Regions from separate parts of the Pelorhabdus rhamnosifermentans genome, predicted to be linked through region 1. Evidence: riboswitches for the same ligand, from Rfam matches in the RefSeq annotation. Region 1 holds a riboswitch; each other region holds the start of a gene.
The links. Region 1 has a riboswitch for cyclic di-GMP ahead of Ga0466249_RS14240 (diguanylate cyclase). Riboswitches for the same ligand answer to the same signal wherever they lie in the genome.
Positions count from the first base shown of each region.

Region 2: it holds a riboswitch for cyclic di-GMP, as region 1 does, so the genes downstream of both, Ga0466249_RS06345 (methyl-accepting chemotaxis protein) here and Ga0466249_RS14240 (diguanylate cyclase) in region 1, are expected to answer to the same signal.
Region 3: it holds a riboswitch for cyclic di-GMP, as region 1 does, so the genes downstream of both, Ga0466249_RS04865 (methyl-accepting chemotaxis protein) here and Ga0466249_RS14240 (diguanylate cyclase) in region 1, are expected to answer to the same signal.

Region 1 covers NZ_JAHGVE010000011.1:58,515-66,112, forward strand. Annotated here, with positions in the region: gene Ga0466249_RS14235 (ABC transporter ATP-binding protein/permease) at 1-1,535, shown strand, start outside; cyclic di-GMP riboswitch class I at 1,723-1,806, shown strand; gene Ga0466249_RS14240 (diguanylate cyclase) at 1,933-3,480, shown strand; gene Ga0466249_RS14245 (hypothetical protein) at 3,554-3,760, opposite strand; gene Ga0466249_RS14250 (ATP-binding protein) at 3,920-5,800, shown strand; gene Ga0466249_RS14255 (response regulator) at 5,821-6,510, shown strand; gene Ga0466249_RS14260 (CDC48 family AAA ATPase) at 6,685-7,598, shown strand, end outside.
Region 2 covers NZ_JAHGVE010000004.1:47,938-55,535, forward strand. Annotated here, with positions in the region: gene Ga0466249_RS06315 (sigma 54-interacting transcriptional regulator) at 1-1,623, shown strand, start outside; gene Ga0466249_RS06320 (bifunctional 4-hydroxy-2-oxoglutarate aldolase/2-dehydro-3-deoxy-phosphogluconate aldolase) at 1,716-2,345, shown strand; gene Ga0466249_RS06325 (PTS sugar transporter subunit IIA) at 2,348-2,815, shown strand; gene Ga0466249_RS06330 (PTS sugar transporter subunit IIB) at 2,830-3,108, shown strand; gene Ga0466249_RS06335 (PTS galactitol transporter subunit IIC) at 3,123-4,487, shown strand; gene dgoD (galactonate dehydratase) at 4,570-5,715, shown strand; cyclic di-GMP riboswitch class I at 6,041-6,130, shown strand; gene Ga0466249_RS06345 (methyl-accepting chemotaxis protein) at 6,238-7,598, shown strand, end outside.
Region 3 covers NZ_JAHGVE010000003.1:650-8,247, forward strand. Annotated here, with positions in the region: gene Ga0466249_RS04860 (methyl-accepting chemotaxis protein) at 1-1,335, shown strand, start outside; cyclic di-GMP riboswitch class I at 1,398-1,483, shown strand; gene Ga0466249_RS04865 (methyl-accepting chemotaxis protein) at 1,611-3,644, shown strand; gene Ga0466249_RS27020 (hypothetical protein) at 3,869-4,000, opposite strand; gene Ga0466249_RS04870 (GntR family transcriptional regulator) at 4,266-4,931, shown strand; gene Ga0466249_RS04875 (LacI family DNA-binding transcriptional regulator) at 5,062-6,060, shown strand; gene Ga0466249_RS04880 (MFS transporter) at 6,106-7,383, shown strand; gene Ga0466249_RS04885 (bifunctional 2-keto-4-hydroxyglutarate aldolase/2-keto-3-deoxy-6-phosphogluconate aldolase) at 7,423-7,598, shown strand, end outside.

The DNA.
Region 1 (7,598 bases):
AGGGGGGGTTTAGTGATGCCATCGTCAGGTATGGATTATGGGTATTGTTGCTCATTGTCGTGAAAGGATACCAGATTTATTTTCGCATGCTTCTTCATATTCATTGGCGTCGTTGGCTGACTGATCGTTACTTATCTCAATGGTTGCAGAATAAGACTTATTATCAGCTTCAGTTAACAAGTTCGAATTTTGCGGATAATCCTGATCAGCGCATTAGCGAAGATGTTGATTTATTTGTATCGATTACTCTCAGGCTCACCTTGGATTTATTCAACGATATGATTACGATTTGTTCTTTTCTGGTTATATTATGGAATCTATCCAGTGTTGTTTCATTATCATTCGGTACCTTCAACTTTACTATTTATGGTTATCTCGTATGGACAGCATTGGCTTATGCCATTATAGGTACTTATTGTACCTTTAGATTGGGTCGTCCCCTTGTCAGATTGGATTATGATCAGCAACGTTATGAGGCGGATTTTCGATTTAGTTTGATGCGGATTCGAGAGAACGCAGAAAGTATTGCTTTGTACGATGGTGAATATCAAGAAAAAGAAAATTGTTTGCAACGTTTTAAATATATTTTTGATAATTTTACAAAAATCATCGCAATACGAAAACAATTGATGTGGCTGACGACGGGTTATTCACATATTTCGGTAATTTTCGCTATTGCTATGGCATCGCCTCGATATTTTCGCGGACAGATTCATTTAGGGCAAATGTTTCAGATTATTGATGCCTATAATCATGTTCAAACGGGCTTTTCATTTATTATCGATAGTTTTACCCGGTTGGCACAGTGGCGGGCTGTTATTAATCGGTTGAATAGCTTTCTACTATATATCGACACTGCGCAAATGGAAAAGATGGCTCAAGAAAGGCAGATGTATAACAAGCATAAAGGAAAATTTTCTATTAGGGATGTCAGTATTTCTCAACCTGACGGTCACAACTTAGTTAGCGGGTTAAACTTTCACATAACCTCAGGTGAAAGAATGATCATTACGGGACCATCAGGGTGTGGCAAAAGTACATTATTACGGACTTTTGCTGGTCTGTGGCCTTTTGCAACAGGACGTATCGACATACCTTATGAAGGAAGAATCATGTTTGTTCCCCAAAAACCTTATATGCCTATTGATAAATTGCGCAAAATCTTACTTTATTCTGGCAGCAATCGGCAATTCGAGGATCGAGAGCTTATAGATGCTTTAAAAGACTGTAGGTTAGCACATTTTGCTGATAAATTAGATGAAATCTGTGATTGGGGACAGATTCTTTCACTGGGTGAACAGCAACGAATTGCATTTGCTCGCATACTATTATTAAAACCAGAGTGGCTTTTTTTAGATGAAGCTACGTCGGCATTAGATGAAGCTACTGAAAAGACTGTATATGAAAGAATATCTGAATTTTTGCCTCATACTTCAATTGTGAGTGTAGGACATCGGAAAACAATTTTTCATTATCATAAAAATTGTTTAGTCTTAGATGGGAGAGGGGGGTGGTGTATAAGAATGCTGGAATAAGAGTAGTCTTTAGAAGAGTTTCTATAGGCTGGTAATTGTTGCTATGACCTTGAGTGTTATTTTTGCTATGTGCTTATTAGTGAAAGGTGAGTCGAATTTTCTATATAGGGTATTGTCGATAACGGAAAAAACTTGACTAAATTTGGCATAAGTAATATTATGTAAAAGGAATGTTACAATTTCTAAAATTTTATATTGGCAAACTTACTGAAAAGTAGGGACGCAAAACTATGGGTCTAAAGACGGAGTCTATGATTGCCAAGTTGCTTATTTCGTAATAAATACATTTAGCACCCGCCTATTAGGGGCTATTTTTTTTACATCCCATTTTACTGTATGGATTATGACGATAATTGTACTCCCTTGGCGACCCAGTTGAGGAAGGTATCTATAATGTATGTTTAGAAACGGCACGAGAATTTATTGTGTTTATGTCATTGTTCTTGGTATTTTTATTGGGGCGTTGTTTGCTGTAGTGTCACCTGGTATTTATAAACTGAGTGCAATATTATTGTTTGTGCTATTATTCTTTGGTTATAAGAATAGAAAGAATTCAATTTCTTACGCCTTTGTGGCTGCTGCACTGTTTCTTCATCATTGTTTGTTGGCTAAAATTGTTTTTGATAAAAGTGTTGACGCTGATAGCCTGACTCCTTTTATTATTAATGCTGGATTTTTTTACGCACCGGTGCTTCCTGATCCCATTACACCCGTGCTGGCTGTGCTCACACTTGCATATTATTTCATCAGTTATAATGGTGGCACGATTTCATTGCTTGTAGGGGGGAAAATATTTACGACTTTTCTTATTACCTCACTTGTGAGCGGCGGTGTGTATTTTTTTCGTCAATTGTCTATAGAACGGGAACGATTTTATCAGGCCAATCTTACTGATCCACTTACGGGGTTATATACCTTTACTTATGCTGTCAAAATCGGCCAAGACTTACTTGATCATGGCAATAAGCTGATTGTCATGATTATGAATATCGATAATTTTAAAAATATCAATGATACATATGGCTATTTTATTGGGAATAAAGTATTGATTCAATTTGCCGGATATTTGCGAGACGCAGTGTGTCACGAGGCGGTTGTTGCACGTCTGGGTGGCGATGATTTCATTGTCATGATCAAGCAAGATGATGCTACTACTTTATCTGTTGATGGATTGATTGATAAGTTAAATAAACGAGAATACATTACAGATTCTGATCTGGATTCAGTGCATTTGGCCTTTTCCTATGGCGTAGCCATACAAGATAAAGGGACAGTTGTTGATATTCAAGAACTGATTAATGTGGCGGAAAAAGACATTTATTGCAATAAAACGTCTCAGGGGATTGGGGTAGCTATTTATAATGGAAATGAAATTCTTGATGCGTCTTTTTATGATCTCGTTCATGTACTTGCCCAAAAGGATATGTATACTTATGTCCATTCGTTACATGTTGCTTGCTATGGTGCATCACTTGCTAAATGTTGGGGCCTTAATAAGAAACAAGTGGCGGAAGTCTTTTTGGCAGGATGGCTGCATGATGTGGGAAAAATCGCTATTCCCAATGAAATATTGCGCAAACCAGGTAAATTAACGGAAAAAGAGTACGATTTAATTAAGCGGCATGTTGAATATGGGATGAATATTCTTTTGTCATTTGATGTCAGTGAAGTGGTTCGTCAAGCCGTTATTACTCATCATGAGCGCTATGACGGTTTGGGCTATCCCTACGGGCGGTCTCAACAGGATATTCCATTGGCCGGACGTATTTTGGCTATTGCTGATACCTATTCAGCCATGACAGTGAAGCGGGTTTATCGCAGGAAGCTTTCACAGGCTGAGGGATTAACGGAGTTGAAGCGTCAGGAAGGGCGGCAGTTTGATCCGGAATTAGTGGAAACGTTTATTGATATGTTGACTGAAAAACATTTTCAAGTTCAGACTTAAAAAATCAGCTCATTCGTTTATTAACATTTTTCGTAACCAAGGCTCATCAATATTGGTGAGCCTTGGTTATTTTTTATTCGTACATTAAATAGAGTTGGTAGGCACTGGATAAGAGGGTATAAACAATGGCTAATACAACGCCGATGGTGCCGATGATCGTTCCTTTATGATAAAAACGAGCGTCTTTTTTTGATTTCCCAATTAAGTCAAGGATGATGATGGTGAAAATTAACAGCGCCGATATGATTGTGATGGGTAATCCATAGACCATTTCTATCACGATCCCTTCTTATTCATCACTAATAAACAAAAAAGTATTGAAATGAAACGATGATTCTGAATATTTCATGGAAAAAAAATCTTTCTAGTTCTATAATAATAAATAGATAAAATAAGGTCAACCATATTTTACCATTGAATAGATGGCGAGGTCGGATTTATGTCATATTTGGTGGATATTCTTGAAGCAATTCAAGACGTTGTAAAATCAGGTATTATTCGTGAATTAGATCAACAAGATAGCCAAGAAGGCAATCCGTTAATTTTAAGACAGCTCGTGGAAGAAACAGTAAGCATTACGGAAGCTGTTGTAGAAACAGTAAAATTGAATACTTTTACTTCTTTAAAGGTTTATTTAAGCTCTCTTTGTAAGGTCTATATTGAACGAGGCGTTGTCTTGTCGGAAATCATGAATTTTTTCGATCTTTATGAAAAGTCCATTAAAGATGCCATGTCTATTTATTTACAGCATGATTTGGTTAGTTTAAATCGATATCGTCGCGAACTGGACACATTACTTGATAAGGCGCGGGTATTTTTATCTGATGCGTTTTTTATTCTGTATGAAGAGACAGTGTTAAAACAATTTGAACAATTGCGGATCATTAATGAAATTACGGCACAGCTTACTTCGTCGCTCAAGCTCAATGATGTGCTGAGCTTTATCGTGACTCATGCGCTGGCTTTGTTTAAGGCTGATTGTGGCAGTATTTTATTGAATGATCTGCAGGATGTTTATTCTGTTCAAATTGCCCAAGGCTGGCAAGCAGTAAATTCACCGCTTGCTATTGTTATGAGTATAAGTTCCAGTTCCGGCGTTATTATTATTCATCAAGACGATGTGGATGATTCGTTACGGAAAACGTTGCGGAAAGAAAATTTACAGACCATCATTGCTATAAAATTGTCCATACAAGAGCGTACTATTGGCGTACTTGTCGTTGGCTTTCAATCGGTGCACAGGATGACCATTATGGATAAAAGAGTACTGGAAACTTTCGCTAATCAGGCTGCCATTGCTGTCAATAATGCCCAACTTTATGGCGATACAGATCATAAACTGCAGGAACGGATTCATGAAGTGACAGTACTCCTTGAACAGGATCGTGCGCTTTTACATTCGATTAGGGAAGGTGTGATTGCCATTAATGCATCAGGGGCGATTACTTTGTTGAATAATGAAGCGAAGCGTTTGTTGAATTTGTATGAAGATCCTATTCATTCCGATATTTTAGATGTTCTTCCAAATTCTCGTTTGCCTATTGTGATTCAGACACAACAAGCCGAATATGATCAGGAGCAAAAAATGGGTGTAAGTACGGTGATTACGAATCGTGTCCCTGTGATTGTTAATGGCGAAGTCATTGGTGCCATTGCCACATTTCGGGATCGACAAGATGTGAAACAACTGGCAGAAGAGCTAGTTGGCGTGAGATCGCTACTTGATTCTATGCGTGCTCAATCGCATGAATTTACCAATAAACTGCATGCTTTGTCCGGACTTATTCAAATGGGACAATATGATAAAGTAGTTGAACTGATTACGGATATTTATCATAACCGCCAGGAATGTGTTAGCTTTGTTGTCAAAAGAATTAAAGAACAATCTACAGCCGGTTTATTGCTTGGGAAGATTAGTCAGTCCAAAGAGCGGGCCATCTTATTGCGTTTAAGTCCACGAAGTAAGTTGCTGTTCCTTCCGCCCCGGCTCACAAACATATCGATGGTCACTATCTTGGGCAATTTGATTAGCAATGCCATGGAGGCCGTGGCGCATCTCGCGAAAGAGCGGAGAGTTATTGATGTACATATTTTTCAGGGACAGAAATTTCTAACCATTTCAGTAAAGGATCAGGGGTGCGGTATTCCTGAAAAGTCGATAAAAACTATTTTTATGCGGGGGTTTTCTACCAAGCCCGGGAGTCGGGGCATCGGACTTGCACTAGTAAAGCAGGAAGTTAATATGTGTGATGGGAAGGTCCGGGTTCGTTCAGTCATGGATCAAGGCAGTCAGTTTATTGTAAAAATTCCGGTCGAATAAATATTGGCGGGGGTAATGAAATGAAGACACGAATATCTGTGGTGATTGTGGAGGATGATCCTATGGTCCTTGAACTTCATCGTCAGTTTGTTAGCAAAATCAAAGAATTTCAATTGATTGGCGCTGCCAAAGATGGCAAAGAAGGCATTGAGACTATTTCACTGTTAAAACCGCAATTAGTAATTTTAGATGTTTATATGCCTGAAGTCGATGGCATTGAAGTGCTGAAAGAGGTTCGAAGGTTGGGTGTCAATACGGATATTATGCTTGTTACAGCTGCTCATAACTCTGAAATGATTCAGCTTGGTATGCAGTATGGGGCGGTAGATTATATTATCAAACCATTTACATTTCAGCGATTTAAAAAAGCTTTGTTAGACTATCGGAAATATATCAATAAAATTAAAGACAGTAACAATTTGACGCAAGAGGAGATTGATCATCTCAGAGGAGGTCCTGTTAGCAGTGGCGTTGAACGCAATTTACCCAAGGGATTGGATCATCTTACATTGAGTCAAGTGGTGGATACCATCAAAAAGCAACAGGGGCAGTTTACCGTTCAAGACATCGCTCATATGATGGGCATATCTTGTGTAACGGCCCGACGTTATTTAAACTTTCTGCAACAAGATGGTTGGCTGCAGTCTATGCTGTCTTACGGCCCAGTGGGCCGACCATTACATAAATATCATGTTACAAATGGACGATAGTGAGACTAGCAACAGAAATAAACGGGGTAAATCCAAGTAGTTACAGACTATTTTGGGCTTACCCCGTTTATTTTATTTACTTTATTCTCTTTATTTGCGAAATGGATCAATTTTCCACTTCCTATTGTATAATGACTTTGTAAGCAAGAAATAACCGAAAGGAGGAACTTGGCGATGGCCAATACCCTATCACTGCGGGTGACAAATGCAATGCCGGAAGATGTGGGTCAAGGCCATATCCGGCTTGATAACGAGGATATGGATAAAATAAGGGTTGCATTTGGCGATGTCATTGAAATTCAAGGTCGTAAGACAACTGTTGCCAAGGTAATTCCTTGTTTCGCACAATTTAAAAAGCAAGATAGAATTTTAATGGATTCCATTACAAGAGAAAATGCGGGTGTAGGAATTGATGAGCGCGTTATCGTGCGAAAAGTTGTGTCACAGCCGGCCCGGACAATCATTCTCAGTCCTCTTGATGTGACGATGAATTTTAAGGAAGCCGATGATTTAAAGCATCTCGAACGCCTACTGTGTGGGATGGTTAAGGTTATAGGCGATTGTATTCAGTTGAATTTTGCTGCAGCCAGAGGCCAGTATTTTACAGTGATTGGTACAGTGCCAGAGGGACCGGTCGTGATTAATACAGCCACGCAAATTAAAATAACGGAGCCAGATGTATCTGAAGATCGCAGTTTTGAGGCTTGTTATGAAGATGTGGGCGGATTAGATAAAGAATTGCAGCGTGTTCGGGAAATGGTCGAACTTCCGCTCAAGTATCCTGAATTATTTCGAAGATTAGGCACGGATGCACCCAAAGGGGTGCTATTATATGGTCCACCAGGCACAGGCAAAACCTTAATGGCCAGGGCCGTTGCAAGTGAGACGGCGGCGACTTTTCTTCATATTAATGGCCCGGAAATTATCAATAAATTTTATGGGGAAAGTGAAGCGAGGTTGCGTGAAATATTTGAAACGGCGCAGCGTCAAGCCCCGGCAATCATTTTTATTGATGAAATTGATGCGATTGCACCCAAACGGGCCGAGGTGATTGGCGATGTGGAAAAGCGCATTGTTGCCCAGTTACT
Region 2 (7,598 bases), on a different contig from region 1:
GACACCATTTATTCGACAATAGAGCATAGTTTTCAAAAATTAAAGAACAGTGGAGTGGATGGAAGAGAAATTAATAAAATTATTCAATCCCAGATAAGAGATACATTTAAAGAACATTTGGGGACAGAAGAAACGTTGGATAAGGCCATTGTGGAATTACAATCGATTGTTGACGAAAAAATCATCAGAACTGTAAAAAAGGCGGTCGACATTGCTAAAGAATACATACCAGAATTAGAAGAACGTGTATATTATTTTTTGGCAATACATTTGAGTACATTATATGAAAGAATCTGTAAAGGTGTATATAAATCTTTTCAGGTCGATATTGATAATATTGCAAGTAATTATAAGAAGGAATATGGAATCGCTAAAATTCTGATTTTAGAAATAGAAAAAAATTTGCAAACGAAAATTCCAAAAGAAGAAATTGCTATGATCGCAATGTATTTAAGAACTTTTTCTCGGCATGAAAAGATGCAGGAAGGAAAAGTTAAGATTATTGTTTTAACACATGGAAGAGTTGCCTCGGCTATGGTGGAAGTGGCTAATAAATTTCTTAATATGAATTATGCAACGAGTATAGATGTAGATTTTAACGAAACACCCGAGGCTGTATTAAAAGAGACAATCGAACTTGTAGAAAAAATAGATGAAGGAAAAGGTTGCTTGTTGTTGGTTGATATGGGATCTCTAGTATCCTTTGGAGAAATTATTACAAAGAGAACAGGGATTAAGACAATCAGTATAGATCGCGTGGATACAGCGATGGTATTGGAGGCTGTTCGAAGAGCGGCTTTGATGGATATTACGCTGGATAATATTGTATCCGCAATCTATGAAGATAAATATTTATCGAAAAACATGGATATAGGTGAGTTGGCGCAAAAAAAGGCAATCTTATTTATTTGTATGACAGGAGAGGGGACCGCTTGTAGTCTAGCGGCTTATGTTAAAAAAAAGTTTATGCATATAGAAGATGAAGTACGTTTATTTACAATTGCTGCGTTAAATGAAACGAAGCTGAAGCAAAATATTTATGAAATTCAGCGCAGCTATCATATTATAGCCATTGTAGGAAGCATTAATCCGCAGGTCAAAAATATCCCCTTTTTATCAACAGATGAGGTTTTCAGGAGTGCAGGGATTAGGCGAATTCATAAAATACTATACACGGATCATGAAAATAAAGCAGTTTTGTATAAAATAATGGATGATAAGTTGATTCTTTGCAATTTAGTTTCATCGAATAAAACACAGGTCATTGACAAATTATCGCAATTATTAGTAGACTTTGGTGCTGTAAGCGATCAATTTGTGTTGAGTGTATACAAACGGGAAAGTATTGGAGCAACTTATTTAAAAGGGGGTATAGGAATACCGCATGGAGATTCAGCGTATGTTACTAAAACTGCCATGGCAATGGCTACTTTAGTGAAACCTATTGCATGGGAAAATGACTTTATGGCAGATTTAGTGTTTTTGTTTGCATTTCAAGATAGGGATCAAAAATATATAAGTGAATTTTATGACATTATATCAAATGAAAAAGCATTAAAGGAATTGAAAAAGGCGACATCTATGGAAAGAATCAAAGAAATTTTGTTTGAAAAACAATTTTAGCCAAATTGGTTGGCATGGTAATTGCAATAAAAAGTAGGTATAAACCTTATTGTGGTTTATACCTACTTTTTATTTAAGGAGCATAGAGGGATATGAAACAAAGGTTGACGGACTTTTCAAAAGTGATAGTTATTTTGAGAGGTTATAATTATCAGCAAGTCGAAGCCGTTGTTGAAGTCATGAAAAACAGTAAAATTAATGCCGTAGAAATTACTTTGAATCGAGGTGATTCCAAAACTATTATTAAAAAGATTGTTCAGAAATATGGTCAAGAGATTTCTGTTGGTGCAGGAACTGTTTTAAATGAAGCAGATTTAAAGGATGTAGTTAATATTGGAGTAGACTTTGTTTTAGCGCCGAATATGTTTTCTAAAAAAATGCTGGAATTTTGTAGAGAACATCAGGTTATTAGTGTACCAGGTGCATATTCACCTACCGAGATTTATCAAAGCATTAAAGATGGTGCGGATATTGTCAAGGTATTTCCGGCAGATATCGTTGGCAGTAAGTTTTTTAAAGATATAAGGGCTCCTTTTGGGGAGTTACCATTGATGGCTGTCGGAGGAATTAATATACAAAATGTACGAGAGTATTTTTTGGCGGGAGCAAAATATGTTGGGATAGCATCAGGTATTTTTCAAACCGAAGATATCGTAAATAGTAATAAAGATTCTTTAAAAAATTCGTTGAAGAACTTTGAAGAAAAAATTGAGGGTGCTTAAATATGGAAGAACCATTGAATATAGATAAGAAAATGATTTTTAAAATTGAAAGTAACGGAAAAACCAGAGAAGATATTCTAAGTTTTCTGGCAGGTAAACTTTTGAATGCCGGTTATGTAAAAAATGATTATGAAAAAGGAATTTTAAACCGAGAGAAAACATATCCGACGGGATTATTGACGGGTGGAATTAATGTAGCTGTTCCACATACTGATTGTATTTATGTAAAAAAAAGCGCTTTGGCTGTAGGAATTTTAGATACGCCGGTGATCTTTAAATCTATGGATGATCCGGACAAGGATATAGAAGTCAGTATAGTGATAATGATTGCCTTAAATCAACCACACGGACAAATTGAAATGTTGCAAAAGATTATTCAATTGATCCAAAAACAAGACGAATTGGAAAAATTGCTTAAAAGTAATAGTCTGGATAATATCCATGCAACGATATTATATTATTTAAATTGAAGGAGTAGATACAAATGAAAAAAGTATTGGTAGCATGCGGAAATGGAATTGCAACTTCAACGGTAGTTGCACAGAAAATTCGTGAAGCTTGTGAAGAAAAAAGGTTATCTGTCTCAGTATCGCAATGTAAATTATTAGAGGTTGAATCTAAAGCAGAAGATTATGATTTGCTTGTTACTACAGGAAAATTTGCTGGCGGTAATGTTAACATTCCAGTCATTGGAGCCATTGCTTTGCTTACGGGCATTGGTGAAGAAGAAACTATAGAAAAAATTATCAATGCGATTAAATAGAGGGGCTGTGAAAAATGGATATTGTATATGCTGTTTTTAATACACTGCTAAAAGCAGGGCCGATTGTTCTTCTACCAATAATTATAACGATTATCGGGCTTATTTTTCGGGTGAAATTAATAAAAGCTTTTAGATCAGGATTAACGATTGCTATCGGTTTTGCCGGAATCAAATTGGTCATCAATTTATTGTCTGATAATTTGGGACCGGCGGCAAAAGCTATGGTTGAGAATTTTGGCATTCATTTAGATATTCTAGATGTTGGCTGGGGCGCTATAGCGGCAGTTACATGGTCTTCACCCATTATCCCATTATTGATTTTTGGAATTTTGATTACAAATATTATTTTGCTTTTTTTCAAACTGACTGATACCTTAGATGTTGATATATGGAATTACCATCATATGGCTATTGTGGGTATTATGGTTTATTTTGTAACGGATAATGTTTTTCTTGGCTTAGGGGCAGCGTTAGTAATGGCTGTCATATCCTTTAAACTAGCAGATTGGACAGCGCCGGTGGTAGAGAAATATTTTGAGATACCAGGGGTATCTTTACCAACCATGTCGGCATTATCCTCGATTATTATAGCGGTACCATTAAATAAATTGATCGATCATATCCCCGGAATAAATAAAATAGATTTTTCAGCAAAAGATGCGCAAAAATATTTAGGATTCTTTGGTGAACCCATTTTTATGGGCCTGATTTTAGGTTGTGGTATTGGTGCTTTGGCAAAATATCCATTAACAGGTATATTTTCTCTGGGAGTAAATATGGCAGCTGTTATGGTTTTAATTCCTAAGATGACTGCGTTATTTATGGAAGGTCTGATGCCGATATCTGCAGCTGCTCAAAAATTAACGAAAGAAAAATTTAAGGGAAGAAAGTTTTTAATTGGATTGGATGCGGCGATTGTTGTCGGTAATCCAACTGTTATTACTGCAGCGCTTATTGTTATTCCTTTGACAATTCTTATGGCAGCCGTTATTCCGGGCAACAGAGTATTACCATTTGCTGACTTAGCCGTTATTCCGTTTAGAGTTGCTTTGGTCGTGGCTTTGTGTAATGGAAATCTATTTAGGAGTATATTAATCGGTTTGGTTTGTACGAGTGCCATATTATTGGCAGGAACAGCTACGTCGCCAGTCCTTACTAGTTTAGCTACATCGGTTGGTATTGATTTGGCAGCCAGTGGTGGAATATCATCTTTTGCAGCCACCAGTTTGACGGTTAGTTATTTAGTTTACACTGCTTTTATCAGTAATTTGTGGATTAGTCTTCCAGTGTTAATTGTCGCTATTATTGCCATATGGCTATATATTGAAAAATTCAAGGCCAAACCAACGGGTAATGCTACCATTGCACAGGAAGAATAAGTATGGATAATGATGGAATGCGTTATCATGTTTTCCTGTCATTGTTGATAAATTCTTTGTTAATGAAATGGAGAGATTTGCTATGAAAATTAAAGAAATTAAGATTTATCGCGTCAAACCGAGATGGATTTTTATAAAAATTTCGACGGATGAAGGAGTAGAAGGTTGGGGTGAAATGATATCTGGCACCAAGACAGAAACAGTTGTGGCTGGTGCTGAAGAAATGGGACAATATCTTATTGGAAAAAATCCTTTTGCTATTGAAAGCTTATGGCAGGAATTGTATAAGACGTTTTTTAGAGGTGGGCCGATCAATACTACTGTTGTATCTGGTATTGAGATGGCACTTTGGGATATCAAAGGCAAGTTCTGCAATATGCCTATCTATGAGTTGCTAGGTGGACGAGCGAGAGACAGAATAAAAGTATACTCATGGATCGGTGGCGACCGCCCAGACGATGTTGTAAAAGAAGCATTGGATAGAAAAAATAGAGGCTTTGATGCTGTAAAAATGAACGCAACTGAGGAACTGCATTATATTGATTCTTATGCAAAAATCCAAGCTGTGGTAGATCGTGTAGCATCTATTCGGGATGCACTTGGTGAGGACTTTGGTATAGGCGTAGATTTTCATGGAAGAGTCCATAAGCCAATGGCAAAGGTATTAGCAAAAGCCTTAGATTCGTATAAGCTGATGTTTCTAGAAGAAGTTGTTTTACCAGAGAATGAAGAGGCTTTTGAGGAAGTTGCTAAACATACTTCTACGCCCTTGGCTACAGGTGAAAGGCTTTGTACTCGTTGGCAATATAAAAATATATTTAAGCAAGGGGTTATCGATATTATTCAACCTGATGTAGCTTTGGCTGGTGGTATTTTAGAGACGCGAAAAATCATTGCAACAGCAGAAAGCTTTGATATGGCAGCAGCTCCCCATGCTCCATATGGTCCGATTGCTTTAGCTGCTACGTTACAGATTGATGCATGTTCACCAAATGTTTTTATTCAGGAACAAAGCTTAGGAATACATTATAATAAAGGGTTTGATTTATTGGATTTTGTAAAAAATAAAGAGATATTTCAATATCAAAATGGCTTTGTTAATTTACCAGATAAACCAGGATTAGGACTCGAAATTGATGAAGAGTTGGTAAAAAAGGTTTCGGAGGAAGGACTTGTTTGGAAAAATCCTAAATGGAAGAATTATGATGGAACACAAGCCGAATGGTAATATACATGAAATCAAGTATATTTAATGTGAGAAGGGATGCTCATGCATTTATGTGTGAGTATTCCTTCTTTTTGCTATGCATGTGGTTCCAAAAATTTTGCTTAAAATTTAGTCGAGATGACCGTATCACTGATTATGGAAAAAACGGAAGTAATTGATAAGGATAGTCTATATTCGCGCTTCACGACCGTTTTGTTAAATTAGACTGCCTAATTGTTAAGACTTGCTAATGTTTATTGACTGGGTATGTAGATTTACGCTACTCTCTAAGAGAAGTGTTTTGATAATCTTTGGCGGATATCACTTGTTGTTTCTGGTAAGTGAAAAAAATATTTAGCAAACTTACTGAAAAGTAAGGGCGCAAAGCTATGGGTCTAAGGATTAATTATCAATCTATGATTGCCAGGCTGCCCTTGTACAAGGTATTAAACTCGGGCTTTTGTTCGGGTTTTTATTGTTTCATTTCCAGCTAATAAATCTAACATCACACTTCTTAGAACTTCTAAAGGGGGCAATAAATCAATGAAAAAAAATATTATTATATTACTTATGCTCGTGAGTAGTATTCCCTTACTTATCTCCACTTTTATTTCCCATTCACTAGTTTCTAAACCGCTAGAGGCAGATTATCTGGCGATAAATTCCGGAAAAGTTGACGTTTTTAGAACGGAGGTACAATCGTATGTCAATAAACGCATGGAGATTGTCAAAGCGATTTCCCACACTACTGCCGTCAAGAATTTCGATCTTCCGGCTTCTAAGCAACTAATCGCTGACGTTCAAACAATATATACCGATATTGGTATGGCTCTTTCTAACGATAAAGGCAACCAAGTTGTAAGAGGCGATGACATTAAATTGGGCAAAGTATCTCAACGGGAATTTTATAAAGAAGCCATGAGCGGTACAGACGAGGTTGCTTCTAAATCGATGATAAGCATGACAACAGGAAAGCCTATCGTAATACTGGCTTCTCCTGTACGATCGGATAACGGAAAAGTTGTTGGGGTGTTACAAGCGACGATTAACCTGGAGGCTTTTAAAGAGGTTGTTAAAAAATGGTCAGTAAACGGGGTTACAGCATACATACTGGATCAAGATGGCAAAGTCATCGTTTACCCTGATGGCGATGGTTCAACAGAAGTCAAAGATATGAGCAGCATTCCCTTTGTCCAAAAGGCGATTAGCGGAAAAAGCGGATCAGAAGAGATCGCTGGGGAAAACGGTGTTCGCAAATTAGTAAGTTATGTTTATGATCCTCAAACGCGTTGGATTATCTGTATGGAAAAAAACTATGAGGAGTATAATGCCGTCAGTAATAGGATGCTGTTGACCAATTTAATGGTTTTAGCTGTTACGATGTTAATGGTCATTTTAATCAGTATTGTCGTTGCCAATCGGATGACCAAGCCTATTACTCAATTGGTAACTGCGACAGAAAGCCTAAAAAGCGGTAATTTAAATATAAATATAAATAACCAAGGGAAAGATGAAATCGGCAAGCTAGCGCAAAATTTTGACGCAATGGTTGGCGGACTTCAAGAACTGCTTAGGAACGTCATCGTTTCCACTGAAGTAGTTTCGGCAGCTTCCGAAGAACTGACAGCGAGCGCACAGCAATCGGCGGCTACAGCCGAACAAGTGACAAGTGCAATTGAGGCGATTACAGCAGGCGCTGAAAAACAAGTGAGTTTTGCCAATGCTGCCACAGATCTCGTGACTCAGATTGTTTCCGATATTCAACAAATTGTTTCAGATTCTACAACCGTTGCTTCAGTATCGGAAGGGACTGCCAAGTTGGCGACAAATGGCGGAGAATCGATAAACAATGCTGTTGCTCAAATGCGCAGCATTGAAACGAGTGTCATAGATTCGGCGGCAGT
Region 3 (7,598 bases), on a different contig from region 1:
GATACGATTGCTGCGCAGTCGGTTCAAGCCAAACGGGCTAATAAACTGGATCAGGTTGCTCTTTACATGCAACAGGCTGGTATTCCTTCTGAAAATTCTATTGCGACGACAAGGCTATTGATTGGTGCTGTGAAACAACATATTGAAGAGCAAGAAGTAAATAGTACGAAAAAGGCGGACGGAGTACAATTTCTATTAGTCCTTGTGAGTTTTTTGGTCGCGGGTATTTCAGTTTTTGTCAGTATCTTTATTAGCCGTACGATATCCAGACCGGCTAATGTCATTGCTCAAGCTGCGGCAGGTATCGCGAGTGGGAATCTTAGTTTGGCAGATGTAGATGTAAAGTCATCTGATGAAATTGGGGAGTTAGGTATTTCCTTTAATCGAATGAAAGCCAGTTTGCGTGACGTGATTCGGAAAATGGCAACATCGGCAGAGCAGGTAAAACAGTCATCAGAGCAGTTAACAGCTAGTGCCGATCAGTCGGCCCAGGCTGCAAGTGATGTTGCTTGTGCCACAACCAGCGTAGCCCAAGGTTCTGAGCAGCAACTGATAGCTATACAGGATACTTCAGCGGCAGTGCAGCAGTTACTAGCCAGTATAGAGCGTATTGCGAGTCATGCCGATGATGTGGCGCTAAAATCGGAGCAAGCTGCTGAGACGGCAACAACAGGGGGAAAGGCTGTAAAACAAGCGGTAAGTCAGATGGATCGGATTGAAAACACAGTGAATACTTCAGCCCAAGTTATTGTCAAGTTGGGCGAGCAGTCAAAACAAATCGGGCAAATTGTCGATACCATAGCAGGGATTGCTAAGCAGACTAATTTGTTGGCTTTAAACGCCGCGATTGAGGCAGCAAGGGCAGGCGAACATGGACGCGGATTTGCCGTTGTTGCTGAAGAAGTAAGAAAATTAGCGGAAGAGTCTCAGCAGGCTACAAAGGAGATCGCGGAGTTAATCAGTTCTATTCAGGGTGATACATCTCAAGCTGTACAGGCTATGTCAGAAGGAACGAATGAAGTGAAAGTCGGAGCAGATGTCGTGGATGCAACAGGGAAGGCTTTTCAGTCTATGGAAATTATCGTATTGGAAGTTTCTTGCCAAATTAAGGAGATTTCCGTAGCTATTCAGGAAATGACAGGGGGCAGTCATCAAATTGCTTCTTCAGTAGAGACAATCGATGAATTGAGTAAAAAGGCGTCTGAAAAGGCACAAACAGTGTCGGCAGCTACACAGTTGCAGTCGGCTTCGCTGGAAGAAATTGCTGCATCCAGTCAAGAACTAGCTAAATTGTCGCAGAATCTTCAAGAAGTAGTGAATAAGTTCTGTTTATAGTTACTTGGTTGACTAAATGGGAAAAAAATCTTATAATAATTATTACTATCTGCTTTATAAAATTTTATAATTAGCAAAATTACTGAAAAGTAATGGCGCAAAGCCATGGGTCTAAAGATGTCATATCTATGATTGCCAGGTTGCTGTTTAATTACGGATTATTATTAGCACCTGCCACTGGCAGGTGCTAATTTTTTATGCTGGGAGGGGACTCAGAAGGTAGTAAAAGTGTGGCATGAAGTAAATGGAAAGGAACATTAGGGGTGAAATTTGTAATGAGTGGATTGAAAATGACGGGTCAAAATTGGCTGGGGAAAAGTATTCAGGTCAAAGTAATTGTTGCTTTAGTGGGCGGACTGCTACTTTCATTAAGTATTTTAGGCTTCTGCAATTTTTATAATGCAAAAAGCATCTTAGTTTCTGACGCAGAGGAAGATCTTGTGCATCGTTCTGATGCCTATGCCAGAGAAATCGGGCAGTGGATAGAGATGCGTCAGCGGGAAGTGGCTATTCTTGCAACAAATCAGAGTGTCGTTAATGGCGATCAGGCAGCTGCTCTTCGTTATTTAAATGAAGAAGTTAAGCGTAATCCTAATTATTTACGATTCTGGCTGGTTGATACAAAAGGACAGGCTATTCATACAACAGGTGATAGAACCAATATTGTGGATCGCGAGTATTTTAAACAAGTCATGTCTACTGGAAAAGTTTTTACAACAGATCCTGTAATTTCTAAAGTAGACGGCAAGATGGTCGTTTCTGTAGTGGCTCCCATCAAAAATAACAACCAGATTGTGGGTGTCTTAGGCGGTACAGTAACAGTTGATACGCTTATTTCGCGCATCAATGAAATTAAGATTGCTCAAAGCGGTTATGCTTATGTGCTTCAAGGTGATGGCTTAACGATTATTCACCCTGATAAGAGTATGGTTATGAAGCAAAATATTTTGAATGATGCCAATGCTACGAATCAGTCGAAAGAAATTACCCAAAAAATGATTCATGGGGATAAAGGAATTAGCCATGATATGGAAGCTGGTACAAGTAAGTATATGGCTTATGCACCGATTCCTGGAATGCATTGGAGTTTAGGCATTGATGTACCTGAAAAAGAAATTCTCATGAAGTTAACGCCTTTAACGATTGTTTCGTTAATCACAATAGGAATTATTCTTATTGTGACTTGTGGATTGGGTGTTGTTCTTTCGCGGCGATTTACGAAGCCTATTATTGCATTAAATCAGGCGACTGAAAAAATTGCGCAAGGAGACTTAACGGTTCAGGCTGTAGCGGGGAATCTAACGGAAGAAAATATCCAAGAAAAAGATGAATTAGATACACTGGCGATTCACTTTGATACAATGGTAGCAAAACTTCGCAGTTTGGTTCAGCAAGTTGCTACTTCCGCTGAGCAAGTGGCAGCATCATCAGAAGAACTAACGGCCAATGCGGAACAGTCGGCACTTGCTGTCAGTCAAGTTGCTGGATCTATTACAAAAGTGGCTTCAGGTGCTTCCTCTCAACTTGAGGCAGTGCATGAAACAACAGGAGTCGTGGAAAAAATGTCGGCAAGCATTCAACAAGTTGCCGCTCATTCGGGAAATGTAGCCGCGACGGCTGAAAAAACTTCCTTGGCAGCAAAAAATGGTGGAGAGGCTATCGATGATACAACGAAACAAATGGCTATTATCGAAAAATCAGTCGTGCATTCGGCACAAGTTGTGGCGGGTCTTGGGGAACGCTCCAAAGAGATTGGTCAAATTGTAGATACTATTTCGGGAATAGCCAGTCAAACAAATCTTCTTGCACTGAATGCAGCGATTGAAGCGGCGCGTGCAGGCGAACAAGGCAAAGGGTTTGCTGTTGTAGCTGAAGAGGTCCGTAAATTAGCTGAACAATCTCAAGAAGCAGCCAAACATATTGCAGTGCTTATCGGTGAAATTCAAGGAGATACGGAAAAGGCTGTACTTGTTATGGCAGACGGGACGAAAGAAGTCAAACTCGGTTCGGAAGTAGCTGGTACGGCAGGGAGGGCTTTTGGGGAAATTGCGGCGTTAATTGAAGAAGTTTCTAATCAAGTAGAAAATATTTCTGCTGCGATTCAGCAAGTGGCAGGAGGAAGTGAACAAATTGTTTCCTCTATGCAAAAAATTGATAATATTAGTAGCGCAACAGCTGAGCATACTCAAACAGTTTCTGCTGCAACAGAGGAACAGTCGGCCTCGATGCAAGAAATTGCAGCATCTAGTGAGGCATTAGCTAAAATGTCTGAAGAGCTTCGGCTGATTATTACACAATTTAACGTGTGAATTTTCTTTTTACCCATTTTAACCATCAAAAAAACAGCAGTAGTTGTCTTGACATTGACAATTACTGCTGTTTGCTATTATTTAGCTCTAATAAGAATAAAAATTCATTGGAAATAAATATTTATTCATAAATATTGATAAAAAAATCACTCCTATCGTTAAGGTGAACTTAACGGATAGAGCGACATCTTTGTCGCAAACATGTTATTTTTTTTCTTTGCTTTCTAGCATTCAGCAAGTAAGCCTAACTTAAAGTTGAGCCATTCTTGTTCGTCTAATAAAGTATCCATTTCTGCTTGAGCTTGTTCTTCGTTTTCTTGAACCTCATCATCATTCAAATAAAACATTGTATACATAAATACACACCTCCATGAATACGTTTATTTTTAAATACATTATAGCACTCCATGCAACGTTTTACTAGGTATTTATTGAAAAATAGTTAAAATTATTTTTTGTGTAAATGGAATAGACAATCAACAAGCTATATCCCTTATTTGTGTTTTTGCAGTGCACATAACATCCAAGTTCATATGAAATATATTGTTAGCGACTTGTACTCTTGTTAAACTTATAATAAACTATTAATAGTAGAAATTTTTTTAATGGAGGACCTATGTAATGACCAAAGATATAGAACTTTTCTCTGCGCCAGATACCTCTTTGCGCCAGAAGGTATTTCAATATATTAAATCGCAAATTATTAATGGCGTTTATTCAGCAGGAGATATTTTACTTGAAACGAAACTGGCCCAGGAATTGGGTGTGAGCCGTACGCCTATTCGCGAGGCGATTTGGCTATTGGAAGTAGAAGGACTAGTAGAAACGACAGCTAAAAAGGGTGCCATTATTCTCGGCATTTCTGATAAGGATGTAGCGGATATTTGTGTCATGCGGCAGCTCCTTGAAGGCTTGGCGGCACGTTGGGCTACTCCGCGGCTGACTGATTTAGAGCTTAAAGAGTTACAGAAGATAGTCGATCTTACGGAATTTTATGCGCAAAAAGATAACATAGAGGAAATAGCGGACTTAGATAACAAATTTCACCAGACAATTTATGAAGCGTCAGGCAGTAAAATGTTAAATCTTACATTAAGTAATTTTCATAAGTATATTCAAGTGGCGCGTCTTCAATCCATGCATGTTGAAAATCGTCTATCGCAAACGATTACAGAACATCTTGCTTTGCTTGAAGCATTTCGCAGTCAAGATGCTGAGGCTGCTGAAAAAGCTATGACTTATCATGTGAGTATGGTTCATCGTAATATTAGTAGCCTCTATCACTAAAAAGTAACTAAAAACAGAATTTATTGAAAAATAATTGAATCCAATTTTTGAAAATGGTATATTATATTTAGTAAAACGTTTTACTAACGGGGAGGTGGAGCTATAAAAAAAAGTAACAAAGGAGATACTTATGGCAGTTACTCTTAAGGACGTTGCAAAGGCAGCAAATGTATCGATTACGACGGCTTCGCTTATTTTGAACCAAAAGGCGGAAGCCATTCGTTTTTCTGAAGAGACGATTCAAAAAGTACGCGAAATTTCTCTCTCATTAGGTTATGTGCCCAATATGTCAGCACGAAAATTGCGTCAAAGTGGGAAGACGAGTTTAACATTCGCTGTGTTGTGGCCTATCGATACACGTGTAGGATTGATTGGACGTATTTTAACCGGAATTCATCGATTCAGTTCTTCTCTTGAGACGATTACCATCAATTTATTAGTTAAAACAATGGATGAAATGGGGATTCAGGGTGTCAAAGAGTTATATCAGCCCAATCTTTTTAATGGTGCAATTTTAGCGAATACATCGATGGCAGATGAAACATATATTCATCGTGTTTCGCCAAGTGTTCCTGTTGTGTTTTTTCATCGGACTTCGCCAATTTATCCTTATGTCAGTGCAAATAATTTTGCGGCAGCTAAACAGGTTGCAGAGCATTTTATCAAGAATAAGCATCAAAAAATTGCTATTTTGGCATCATCTGTTTCATCGCAAGCCTTAGATGAACGACTTGCGGGTTTAACTGAAGCTCTTATAGGCAGAGAATATATGATTAGATATTGTGATTTTACGGAAACTAGCGGATATCATGCTGTAGTGAAGCTGATTGAGAGCGGCAATGCGCCTACCGGACTCATCTGTCTATGCGATCAAACTGCCATGGGATCTCTTTCGGCCTTGCATGATTATGGTATTCAAGTTCCTAATCAATGCGAGGTTTTTGGCTTTGATAATCAAGTTTATTCAAATTTTACCATTCCTAAATTATCGACAGTCAATTTACCTGTAGAAGAAATGTCATTTTATGCTATGCAATTATTAGTTCAACGAACACTTGATCCGAATTATTCTGAAAAACAGAAGAACTTTGATCTCGATATTATTTATAGAGAGTCCACAAGGCCGTAATCAGAGAGTATGGGAACAAAAATTCCAAGGAGTTGATTTATATTAATGAAAAATAATTCTAAAGTAATATCTACAGCACCTAAAACTAACAAAAGATGGTGGTTTGTTAGTTTGATATTGCTTGGAGCTGTTGTAAATTATCTGGACAGGTCGAATCTTAGTGTAGCTAATCCCTTAATTGCTAAAGAGTATGGGTTAAATCCCTTGCAAATGGGATTGTTAATGTCGGCATTTCTTTGGCCTTATGCTTTAGCTAATTTGCCAGCCGGTTGGCTTGTTGATAAATTTGGACCCAAAAAAATGTTTGGCTGGGCCTGTGGATTATGGTCAGCTATTACCATTGCCACAGCCTTCAGTACGAGCTATTCTTTTTTCTATTCACTGAGAATGTTGTTAGGTATTTCAGAGTCGCCCTTCTTCCCTGCTGGGGTTAAGGCGATAGACAAATGGTTTACCAAAGAAGATCGTGGGACGCCGATAGCTGTAATTAATACAGGTTCGCAAATATCTAACGGTATTGCGCCGCCACTACTCACGGCTTTGATGCTGGCCTATTCATGGAAGGTTATGTTTATTATTATTGGTGTCGCTGGGCTGATTGTTTTGGCTTTATGGCTGATATCCTATCATGATCCGGAAACGAGCAGTGACGTTGTTGTAAAAGCTGAGTCAGATATACAGAATAGTCAAGTGACAGGAGATGAAGCGAAAGTTGGTTGGGTTGACTTATTTAAGTATAAGTCAACTTGGTATATGATTATTGGCAACTTTGGTTTAATTTACACCATGTGGGTTTATTTAACGTGGTTACCCGGTTATTTAGTAACGGGCCGTGGGCTGAGTATTTTAAAAACAGGCTGGATTGCTTCGATACCATTTTTAGTGGGGATCATTGGTGTTCCACTGGGAGGCATTATTTCTGATTATTTCATTAAGAATAAGGGCTATGCTCCTATTAAGGCCCGTAAAATTCCGCTTGTTTGTGGGGCTTGCGTAGCAGCGGTTGCGGTTATTCCTGTTCCTTATGTATCTGATATTCATACTTGTATTGCCTTATTATCTTTGGGATATTTTGCCGCTTCCGTTCCGACAGGCGTTATGTGGACGCTTGCTACGGACGTAGCACCCAAAAATATGGTAGCATCGCTTGGAGCAATACAAAATTTTGGCGGCTTTATTGGTGCTGCTTGTGCACCAATCATTACGGGTGCTATTGTTCAAGCTACAGGGTCTTTTGAGTATGCTTTTTTAGTTGGCGCATTATTCTTAATTATTTCGGCAATTAGTTATGGCGTTTTCTTGCAAAAACCGATTAGCGAGTAAAATTAATCTGGCAAACGTAAAGACAAGGGAGAGATTATAATGTGGAAAAAATTTGATAATATGAAAAAAATTGTTGATTCGGGTCTATTTGTTATTATTCGTACAGATGATGCGGAAAGAGCCAGAAAAACAGCTATTGCGTGTGTTGAGGGCGGAATACGCGCTATTGAAATTACCATGGCTGTGCCACATGTTTTAAAAGTGATTGAATCACT